DNA from 2 places in the Micromonospora sp. NPDC005197 genome. Region 2 is predicted to be linked to the other one. Evidence: riboswitches for the same ligand, from Rfam matches in the RefSeq annotation. Region 2 holds a riboswitch; the other holds the start of a gene.
The links. Region 2 has a riboswitch for thiamine pyrophosphate ahead of thiE (thiamine phosphate synthase). Riboswitches for the same ligand answer to the same signal wherever they lie in the genome.
Positions count from the first base shown of each region.

Region 1 (5,224 bases), on a different contig from region 2:
CCAGGCGTTGCTGCTCGCCGCCGGACAGCGCGGCAGTGCTGCGGTCGCGGGGGTACGGGAAGCCGACCCGCCGCAGCGCTTCGTCGACCCGGGGCCAGATCTCGTCCGTCGGCACGCCCCGGTTCTCCAGCCCGAACGCGACATCGTCGCCGCTGCGCGCCATCACCAGCTGGGTCTGCGGGTCCTGGAAGACGATGCCGACCCGTTCCCGCGCCTTGCGGGGGTCGAGCCCGTCGATCTCGACGGTGCCCTCCTGCTCACCGGAATCCTCGGGCAGCAGCCCGGCCAGCGCGGTGAGCAGGGTGCTCTTACCGGCCCCGGAGGGCCCGAGCAGCAGCACCCGTTCTCCGGCCTCGACCCGCAGATCCACGCCGCGCACAGCCCAGGCCCGCCGCCCGGCATGCCGCCACCCGAACCCCCGCAGCAGTACCCCGCCCACCCAACACCCCCTCCCGGCCGTCTCCCGGCCGTCCTCCCGCCGTCTCCCCGCCGGTGATCAAGAGGTTTGCGTCAGAATTCCGGCTTCCGTTGACGCAAACCTCTTGATCACGGGGACAGTTGCGCCCTCAGATGAGGGCGCGGTTTCGGCCTACCGGGAAGCGGTCCAGCGCGCCGGTGTTGGCCAGGGCGCGGGTGAGCAGCCAGCCGCCCACGCCAGCGATGATCGTGGCGCTGACGATGGTGAGCAGGGCGTAGGGGATGCGGTAGTCGTCCAGCGCGTAGTCGACGTTCCAGACGAAGAAGTCGAACAGCGCCGCGCTGAGACCGGTCAGCGCGCCGGCCAGCACGGCGGTCGGCAGCCGGTACGACCGGTACCGGAAGGCGGCGAACGCCAGCTCGGCTCCGATGCCCTGCACGATGCCCTGAGGGATCACCGTGCCGGCCCACTGGCTGCCCAGCAGTGCGGAGACGACCGCGGCCACCGTCTCGCAGTAGAGCGCGGCGCCGGGCTTGCGGATGACCAGGCCGCCGACCACGGCCGGCAGCAGCCAGACGCCGTAGATCAGCGTCTGCGCGGGCGGGAAGAAGGCGAACGCGCCCTCGGTGGCGCTCCAGACCAGGCCCCAGGCCCAGAAGATGACGCCGAAGGCGACCGCGATCACCGAGGCGACCACGATGTCGATGGTGCGCCAACGGCTGGTGGTGTTGTCCATGCTGTGCTCCCAGTTCAGTGGAACGAACCAGGAGAAGACGCACGCCGCGCGCCCGGTGGCACCGGACTCACGGCGCGGCTGGAGGTCGACCGAACTCCCTGCGCTGGCATTACCCAGATCAGGTTCGAGGGTCTGCGGGCGTGCCCGCACTCTCAGCGCTGTGCGCTCCCCTGTCGGATGTGAAGTTGTCTCGGTGACGCTAGCACCGACCAGGGGTAACGGCCCAGCAGGGCATTCGGCCGCCCGCGCATCAGGGCCGGCGCTCGGCCGGCTGGGTAGGCTGCCGATCATGCAGGTCGACGCGCGAGGTCTCACGTTCGAGGTAGGCACCGGCGGCCCGGCCGACGGCGTTCCCGTCCTCCTGCTGCACGGCTTCCCGCAGCACAGCGGCGAGTGGGACGACGTCGTGCCGGCACTGCACGCCGCCGGGCTGCGCACGTACGCGCTGGACCAGCGGGGCTACTCGCCGGGTGCCCGGCCGGAGGCGGTGGTCGCGTACCGGATTCCGGAACTGGTCGCCGACGTGGTGGCGGTGCTCGACGCGCTCGATGTGGACGCCGTCCACCTGGTCGGCCACGACTGGGGCGCGATCGTGGCCTGGGCGGTGGCCGCCGCGCACCCCGAGCGGGTCCGTACGTTGACCGCGGTGTCCGTGCCGCACCCGGCGGCCATGGCGCACGCCCTCGCCACCGACGGCCAGCAGAAGGCGCGCTCGTCGTACATCGCGCTGTTCCGCAAGCCGGGCAAGGCCGAGAAGGTGCTGCTGGCGTGGCACGCGACGGCGCTGCGCAAGATGCTCGGCGGGGTGGGTGACGCCTCCCGGGTGGACCGCTACGCCGACCCGATGCGGGAGCCGGGTGCGCTCACCGCCGCCCTGAACTGGTACCGGGCCATGTCCCGCGCCGACCTGGCCGGCGTCGGCCCGGTCGCGGTACCCACCACCTACGTCTGGAGCGACCGGGACGTCGCCATCGGGCGGACCGCCGCCGAGGCGTGCGCCGCCAACGTCATCGGTGACTACCGCTTCGTACCGCTGCCCGGGGTGAGCCACTGGATTCCGGACGCCGCACCCGCCGCGCTGGCCGAGGCGGTCCTGGCCCGGATCGCCGGGACGGCCTGAGCCGTGCCGTGCCGAGACACGCCGGGCCAACGAACGCCGGGCAGACGGGCGCCGGGTGGGCCGGCGCCGGGCGGAGGAGCGCCGTGACGGCACCTGCCGGCGGGCCGGACACCCGTCGCTCGCTCGCCGCGCAGCTGCGCCTGCTGGGTGTACGCCCCGGCTCGACGCGGGCGACTTCGGCGCGTTGGGTCGGGACCTGGAGGCCACCGGGGCGGTGCGCTGCGGCCCGGTGGGCGCGGGGACGGGGAGGTTGGTACGCCAGCGGGCGGCGGTCGACTTCGCGGTGCAGTGGATGGCCCGCAACCGGACGACGGAGGACGCATGAGTGTGAGCGCCGAGGACTACCTGGCCGTGGTGACCGAGACGATCGGCCGGGTGGCCGCCAGCCAGCGGGATGCGGTCGGGCGGGCCGCCGATCTGATCGCCGAAGCGGTACGCGCCGACGGGGTGGTGCACGCCTTCGGCACCGGGCACTCGGAGGCCCTCGCCATGGAGATCGCCGGTCGGGCGGGTGGTCTGGTGCCCACCAACCGGATCGCGCTGCGTGACCTGGTGCTGCTCGGCGGCGAACCGGCCGATCGTCTCGGGCCGCTGCTGGAGCGGGACCCGGCGGTGGCGCACCGGCTCTGGGAGCTGGCCCCCGTACAGGCTGCCGACGTCTTCGTGCTCGCGTCGAACTCCGGGGTCAACGGCGCGATGGTCGAGTTCGCCACGCTGGTCAAGGAGCATGGTCACCCGCTGGTGGCGATCACCTCGGCGCAGCACTCCGGCCGGATGACGTCCCGCCACCCGTCCGGGCGCAAGCTGGCCGACCTCGCCGACGTGGTGCTCGACAACGGCGCACCGTACGGCGACGCGACCCTGCCGCTGCCCGGCGGTGGCGCGGTCGGCGCGGTCTCCTCGATCACGGCGGCGCTGCTGGCGCAGCAGATCACCGTGGAGGTCGTCGCCCGGTTGCTGGCAGCGGGGGAGCGGCCCCCGGTCTACCTGTCGGCGAACATCCCGGACGGCGACGCGCACAACACGGCCCTGGAGGCCAGATACGCCGGCCGGATCCGCCGCGGCTCCTGACCCCCGGCGGCGCGGGCGATGGCGCGACCCGGGCGGTCGGCATGGCGCGGGCGGGCGACGGCACGGCGGGTGGCGCGGGCGGCTCGGCTTGGGGCGGGCGGGCGACGGCGTGGCGACCGGGCGATGACCGGCGGGCGACGGGGAGATGGCCGGAACGTGTCGTGAGCCTGTTTCGCGCTCGGCCGTGTGGGGCATTGGCGTTGCTGCCGGCGGCTGGGACCGCCGGCAGTACCGTCTGACCGGAGGTAGCGCGTGTCCAAGGAGACCGAGAAGCAGCGTTGGCAGCGCAACTTCGCCGACCTGTTGCAGGAGCTGCGGGTCGCCCAGACCGGCGTGCAGATCCTCTTCGCCTTCCTGCTCACCCTGCCGTTCAGCAACGGGTTCACCCGGACCAGCGAGTTCCAGCGGGACGTCTACATCGTCGCGCTGCTCGCCGCGGCCGCCGCCACCGCGATGATCATCTCGCCGGTGGCGTTCCACCGGGCGCTGTTCCGTCAGGGGCGCAAGCCGGAGCTGGTGCGGTTCGCGCACCGGATGGCCACCGGCGGCCTCGCCTTCATGCTGATCGCGATGGTCAGCGCGGTCCTGCTGATCACCGACTTCGTGCTGGACCGGCCGATCGCGTTCCTGCTCAGCGCGCTGGCCGGGCTCTGGTTCCTCCTGTTCTGGGTGATCCTGCCGTTCGCCCGCCGCAACTGGGGGGACGACGACATCGATGACGACGATGACGACCCGGACACGCTCAGCGGCCGCTGACCCCGCCGGAGCAGCGAGCAGACGATCCGCACGCAGCGCTACCCCTGGGTAACAACCGGGGGTAGCGTGACGGTAGTCGCGCACGTCGACGCAGCCGCAACCGAGGTTCGAGGGGGCAGCCGTGACCACGACGCAGAATGGCCGACCGGCACCGGACGGCCCCGACTCCGAAGCCGGCAGCGCCACACCGGGCAGCACCGGGCCGTTGCCGGCGGAGGCGGGGCAGGTCTCCGAGAAGGAGGCCCGGCAGGTCGCCGAGGCCGCCCGGGAGTCCACCTGGGATCGGCCCAGCTTCGGCAAGGAGCTGTTCCTCGGGCGGTTCCGGCTCGACCTGATCGATCCCTGGCCGCGCTCCGACCCGGACGACGTGGCCCGCGCCGAGGAGTTCCTTGGTCGGTTCCGCGCCTTCCTCACCTCCGAGGTGGACGGCGCGGCCATCGAACGGGACGCCTCCATTCCGGACGCCGTGTTCCACGGGCTGGCCGACCTCGGCGCGTTCGGCATGAAGATCGACCGCAAGTACGGCGGCCTCGGGCTGAGCAACCTGCACTACTGCCGGGCGCTGATGCTGGCCGGCTCGGTCAGCCCGGCGATCGGCGCGCTGCTCTCGGCCCACCAGTCGATCGGGGTGCCGCAGCCGCTGAAGATGTTCGGCACCGCCGAGCAGAAGCAGCGCTTCCTGCCCCGGCTCGCCGCGGGCGAGGTCTCCGCGTTCCTGCTCACCGAGCCGGACGTGGGCTCCGACCCGGCCCGGCTCGCCACCACCGCCGAGCCGACCGAGGACGGCACCGGCTACCGACTCAACGGGGTCAAGCTCTGGGCCACCAACGGCATCGTCGCGACCCTGCTGGTGGTGATGGCCCGGGTGCCCGCCGCCGAGGGTCGGCGCGGCGGGATCACCGCGTTCGTGGTGGACGGCGACAGCGCGGGCATCACCGTGGAGCGGCGCAACGAGTTCGTCGGCCTCCGTGGTCTGGAGAACAGCCTGACCCGGTTCCACGACGTGTTCGTGCCGGCGGAGAACGTCATCGGCGGTGAGGGCAAGGGGCTCAAGATCGCCCTGACCACGCTGAACACCGGTCGGCTCTCGCTGCCGGCCATGTGCGTGGGCGCCGGCAAGTGG
Region 1 is NZ_JBEXHY010000004.1:61,865-67,088, reverse strand. Features, by position in the region: gene ABZU46_RS03120 (ABC transporter ATP-binding protein) at 1-439, opposite strand, end outside; gene ABZU46_RS03115 (ECF transporter S component) at 567-1,154, opposite strand; TPP riboswitch at 1,232-1,336, opposite strand; gene ABZU46_RS03110 (alpha/beta fold hydrolase) at 1,444-2,274, shown strand; gene ABZU46_RS03105 (AAC(3) family N-acetyltransferase) at 2,330-2,599, shown strand; gene ABZU46_RS03100 (SIS domain-containing protein) at 2,596-3,345, shown strand; gene ABZU46_RS03095 (DUF6328 family protein) at 3,598-4,101, shown strand; gene ABZU46_RS03090 (acyl-CoA dehydrogenase family protein) at 4,223-5,224, shown strand, end outside.
Region 1: linked by a shared signal. The riboswitch ahead of ABZU46_RS03115 (ECF transporter S component) and the one ahead of thiE (thiamine phosphate synthase) in region 2 are both predicted to bind thiamine pyrophosphate.

Region 2 (5,224 bases):
CAGCGTCCGCTCGTCGCCGATCACCTCCAACTTGACCCAGTCGGTGTCGAACGCGTCGCGCGCCAGCCGGGCCACCTTCACCGCCTCGGTCGCGGTGTGGCAGCCGGCGGTGTTCGGCAGCAGCCGTACGCCGCACCGGTCCAGCAGGTCGAGCAGCCCTCCGGCGGTGCCCGGGGCGGTGTCCACCCGGCGCAGCGCCAGCGTGACCAGCTCCGTACCGGACGCCCGGATCGCCTGTTCCAGCACGTGCAGGTTCGCGGCGCCGCCGGTGCCGAGGATCAACCGCGAGCAGAACGTGACCCCACCCAGTTCGAAGGACACGCCGCTCACCCGCCCTGCGCGGCGGTCAGCACCTCGACGCGGTCACCGTCGCGCAGCACCGTGCCCGGCCAGCCGGCCCGGGGCACCACCTCGCCGTTGACCGCGACCGCGACGCCACGCTGGTGCGGGGCGACGTCGCGGACCAGGTCGGCCACCGACGCGCCGCCGGGGACGCTGCGCCCGGCCCCGTTCACCGTCAACTCCACAGGTCCTCCTCGGTCGTCCGTCCAGGTCCGCTCACGTCGCCCGCGCCGGGCCGTGCCGCGTCGCCGGCCGGAGAGGCGACGGCGAACCGGCGTCCGCTCACGTCGCCCGCGTCGGGCCGTGCCGCGTCGCCGGTCCCGGTCGACGACGCGACGGCGAACCGGTCCGCGCCGAAGGGCGCGAGCAGCGGGTCGGGCACGCCGGTGGTCACCAGGTCGGCGATCTTCTCGGCGGTGATCGGGGTGAGCACGATGCCGTGCCGGTGGTGCCCGGTGGCGGCCAGGACGTCCGGCCGGCCGGGCAGCGGCCCGAGGATCGGCGCGTTGTCCGGCGTTGCGGGCCGCAGACCGGCGACCGCCTCGACCAGGTCGTACTCGGTCAGCTCGGGCAGCAGGTCGACACCAGCTCGCAGCAGCCGCAGCACCGCGCCGGCGGTGACGCTGGTGTCCGCGCGCTCCTCGACCGTCGCGCCGAGGACCACCTCGCCGTCGGCGCGGGGCACCAGGTAGACGTGCTCGCCGTCGGCGTACCCCCGGATCACGTGCCGGAAGCCCGGCGCGACGCCGCCGGGCGCGCGCAGCCGGAGGATCTGGCCCTTCACCGGCCGCACGGGCAGGCCGGTGAGCGCGGCGGCCCCGCAGCCGGCGGCGACCACGGTGACCCCCGCGTCGACGTCCGACAGCCGCCGGACCGGCTGCGGCACGAGCACCGCGCCGGCCCGCTGCGCGGCCGTGCGCAGCGCCGGCACCAGCAGCCGGGGGTCGACCTGGTGGTCGGTGGGCGCGAGCGCGCCGCCGCGCACCCGAGGGGCGAGCGCCGGTTCGCGGTCGCGCAGCTCGCTGGGGCGCAGCGGCGTCACCGGCAGACCCAACCCCTGTTGGTACGCCCAGAGCCGGCGTGCCTCGGCGAGGTCGTCGCCGGTCAGCCCGACCATCAGGGTGCCCTCGGTCCGGTAGCCGATCTCGGTGCCGCTCGCCTCGGTCAGCTCGGCGGTGAACCCGGGCCAGCGGGCGGCGGACGCCACCAGCAACTCGGTCAGCCGCCGCTCACCGAAGTACGCCTCGGCGACCGGGGAGAGCATGCCGGCGGCGACGGCCGATGCCCCCGACCCGGGAGCCGGGTCGTGCACCTCGACGCGCAACCCCCGGATGGCACAGCGCCACGCGATGGCCAGTCCAATCGGGCCCGCGCCGACCACCGCCACATCGGTGCGCGTCACGCCAGCGCCCGCAGCAGGTCGGCGGTCGCCCGCGCGGGGTCGGCGGCGTCGGAGAGCGCGCCGACCACCGCCACCCCGTACGCCCCGGCGGCCCGCAGCGCCGGCACCCGGTCGGCGGTCACCCCGCCGATCGCGATGACCGGCACGTCGACGGCGTCGGCGACGGCGCGGACGCCCGCGGGCCCGATGGGATCCGGCAGGCCGTTCTTGGTGCTGGTGGCGTGGCATGGGCCGACGCCCAGGTAGCTGGCCCCGGCGGTGACCGCCTCGACCGCCGTCTGCGGCGCGCGTGCGGTGGCGCCGAGCACTCCGGTCGGGCCGAGCACGTGCCGGGCGGCGGCGACCGGCAGGTCGTCGGCCCCGACGTGCCCACCGGCGGCGCCCACCGCGAGCGCCACGTGCAGCCGGTCGTTGACCAGGCAGGTCGCTCCGTACGGCGCGCAGAGCGCCAGCACCCGGCCGGCCAGGTCGTACGCCTCGCGATCGGTCGCGGAGTCCTCCACCCGGACCTGCACGACGAGGTCGGCGCGGGCCGCCGCGAGGGCGGCCCGGACCACGGTGAGTGGGTCACGCCCGGGTCGGGTGTCGGTGATCAGATGCAGTCGTCCAAGGGACGGCACGGCAACACTCCTCCCTGCGCCGGCATTACCCGGATCAGGTTCGACGGTCGGGGGCTGTCAGCCCCCCTCTCAGCCCGGTACACCGGGCTCCCGTGGGTTACTTGCTTGTCACCGTACGACAGTTCCGCCGGTCTGCCAAGGGAGCGGCCGCCGGCCGGACACGGCTCCATCGATGGGGTACTTTCTCCGGTCCTGTTCGGAATGTCGCACGCCGTTGCAGAACCGTTACCGGCCGGCATCTTGCCCGACATGGATACACCAGAATTAATTTGTTCAGCGATTCGACAAAATGCCGGTGGGGACGCCCTGGCACGGCCTCCCCGCCGGCTCCATCCGGGACGGTCTTCGGCAGCCGGCCCCCGCGATTCCTGTCCACCGCGACATTGGAGGCGGCGTGTCCCGTTCTCGTCGTACCCGTTTACCACTCACCGCTACCCTGCTCTCCCTAGCGCTCGCCTCGACGACCCTGCTCGGGTCGCCGGCGCAGGCGGCTCCGGCCGCGGCGCAGGTCCCCCCGCGAGACGCGCAGGCCGCGGCTCCGGTCACCCAGGTGGTGCCGAAGGCACCGAAGGCCGCAGCGGCCGACCCCTACTCCGTCCTGGTCTTCTCCAAGACCGCCGGCTTTCGGCACGACTCCATCCCCACCGGCATCGCCGCCATCCAGCAGCTCGGCGCGGCGAACGGGTTCACAGTGGACACCACTGAGGACGGCGCCTCGTTCAACGACGCCAACCTCGCCAAGTACAAGGCCGTGATCTGGCTCTCCACCACCGGTGACGTCCTCGACGCCGACCAGCAGGCGGCCTTCGAGCGCTACGTGCGGGCCGGCGGCGGTTACGCCGGCGTCCACGCCGCCTCGGACACCGAGTACAGCTGGGCCTGGTACGGCGACCTGGTCGGCGCGTACTTCGCCAACCACCCGCAGAACCAGCAGGCCACCGTCAAGGTGGAGGACCACGCCCACCCGTCCACCGCCGAACTGCCGGACCGCTGGTCCCGGTTCGACGAGTGGTACAACTTCCAGACCAACCCCCGGCCGGACGTGCACGTGCTGGCCAGCCTGGACGAGAAGAGCTACACCCCGGGCGCCGGCGCGATGGGCGCCGACCACCCGACCGCGTGGTGCCAGGACTTCGACGGTGGCCGCTCCTGGTACACCGGCGGCGGGCACACCCGGGAGTCGTACGCCGAGCCCGAGTTCCTCAAGCACCTGCTCGGCGGCATCCAGACGGCGGCCGGCGTGGTCGACGCCGACTGCGGCGCCTCGAAGACGTCCAGCTTCGAGAAGGTCACGCTGGACAGCAACACAAGCAACCCGATGGAGCTGGACATCGCCCCCGACGGGCGGGTCTTCTACATCGAGCGCGACGGCCGGGTGCAGATCATCAAGCCCGACACCGGCAGCACCGTCACCGCCGTCGACCTGGACGTCTTCACCGGCAACGAGGACGGCCTCATCGGCATCCGGCTCGACCCGGACTTCGCCACCAACAAGTGGGTGTATCTCTACTACGCCCCGAACGACGGCGTCACCCGCAACCTGCTGTCCCGGTTCACGGTGACCGGCGACACCATCGACCCGGCGAGCGAGAAGCAGGTGCTGCGGGTCGACACCCAGCGCAACACCTGCTGCCACGCGGGCGGCAGCATGACCTTCGACAGCGCCGGCAACCTCTACCTGGCCACCGGTGACAACACCAACCCGTTCGAGTCGAACGCGTACTCGCCGCTCGACGAGCGGCCGGGCCGTCAGGACTACGACTCGCAGCGCACCTCCGCCAACACGAACGACCTGCGCGGCAAGGTGATCCGGATCCACCCGGAGGACGACGGGACGTACACCGTTCCGACCGGCAACCTCTTCGCGCCGGGCACCGAGAAGACCCGTCCCGAGATCTACGCGATGGGCTTCCGCAACCCGTTCCGGATCGGCACCGACCCGAAGACCGACACGCTGTACGTCGGGGACTACGGGCCGGACGCCAACGCGGACAACCCGAACCGGGGCCCCCGCGGTCTGGTCGAGTGGAACGTCGTGACCCCCGGCAACTACGGCTGGCCGTACTGCACCGGGACGAACGAGGCGTACAACGACTACACGTTCCCGTCCGGCCCGAGCGGTCCGAAGTTCGACTGCGCCGCGCCGGTGAACAACTCGCCCAACAACACCGGCCTGACCAACCTCCCGCCGGTCGTCCCGGCCACCGTCGACTACGGCTACGCCGGTGACGCGCGGTACCCGGAGATCGGTGGCGGTGGCGCCCCGATGGGCGGTCCGGCCTACCGGTACGACGCCAACCTCAACTCCACCCGCAAGTGGCCGGCCTACTACGACGGCAAGGCGCTGCTCGGCGAGTGGAACCAGAACAAGATGTACACGATGCAGATGACCGCCGACGGCAAGTCGTTGGTGGACATCAACCAGCTGCTCACCGGTATGCGCATGATCCGGCCGATGGACTTCGAGTTCGGCCCGGACGGCGCGCTCTACCTGATCGAGTGGGGCACGGGCTTCGGCGGCAACAACGACGACTCCGGCATCTACCGGATCGACTACACCGCCGGCGACCGCGCACCGATTGCCGCGGCGTCCGCCAACCCGACCTCGGGGCCGGCGCCGTTGACGGTCGCCTTCTCCAGCGCCGGCTCCCGGGACCCGGACGGCGGCGCGCTCACCTACGCCTGGACCTTCGGCGACGGGCAGACCTCCACCGAGGCCAACCCGACGCACACGTACGCCACGGCGGGCAACTACACCGCCCAGCTCACCGTGACCAACCCGAAGGGCCGTACCGCGGTGGCCAACGTGCCGGTCACCGTGGGCAACACCGCACCGACGGTGAGCATCGAGTTCCCGCCG
Region 2 is NZ_JBEXHY010000045.1:1,149-6,372, forward strand. Features, by position in the region: gene ABZU46_RS16830 (thiazole synthase) at 1-330, opposite strand, end outside; gene thiS (sulfur carrier protein ThiS) at 327-527, opposite strand; gene thiO (glycine oxidase ThiO) at 518-1,744, opposite strand; gene thiE (thiamine phosphate synthase) at 1,741-2,364, opposite strand; TPP riboswitch at 2,359-2,468, opposite strand; gene ABZU46_RS16850 (ThuA domain-containing protein) at 2,759-5,224, shown strand, end outside.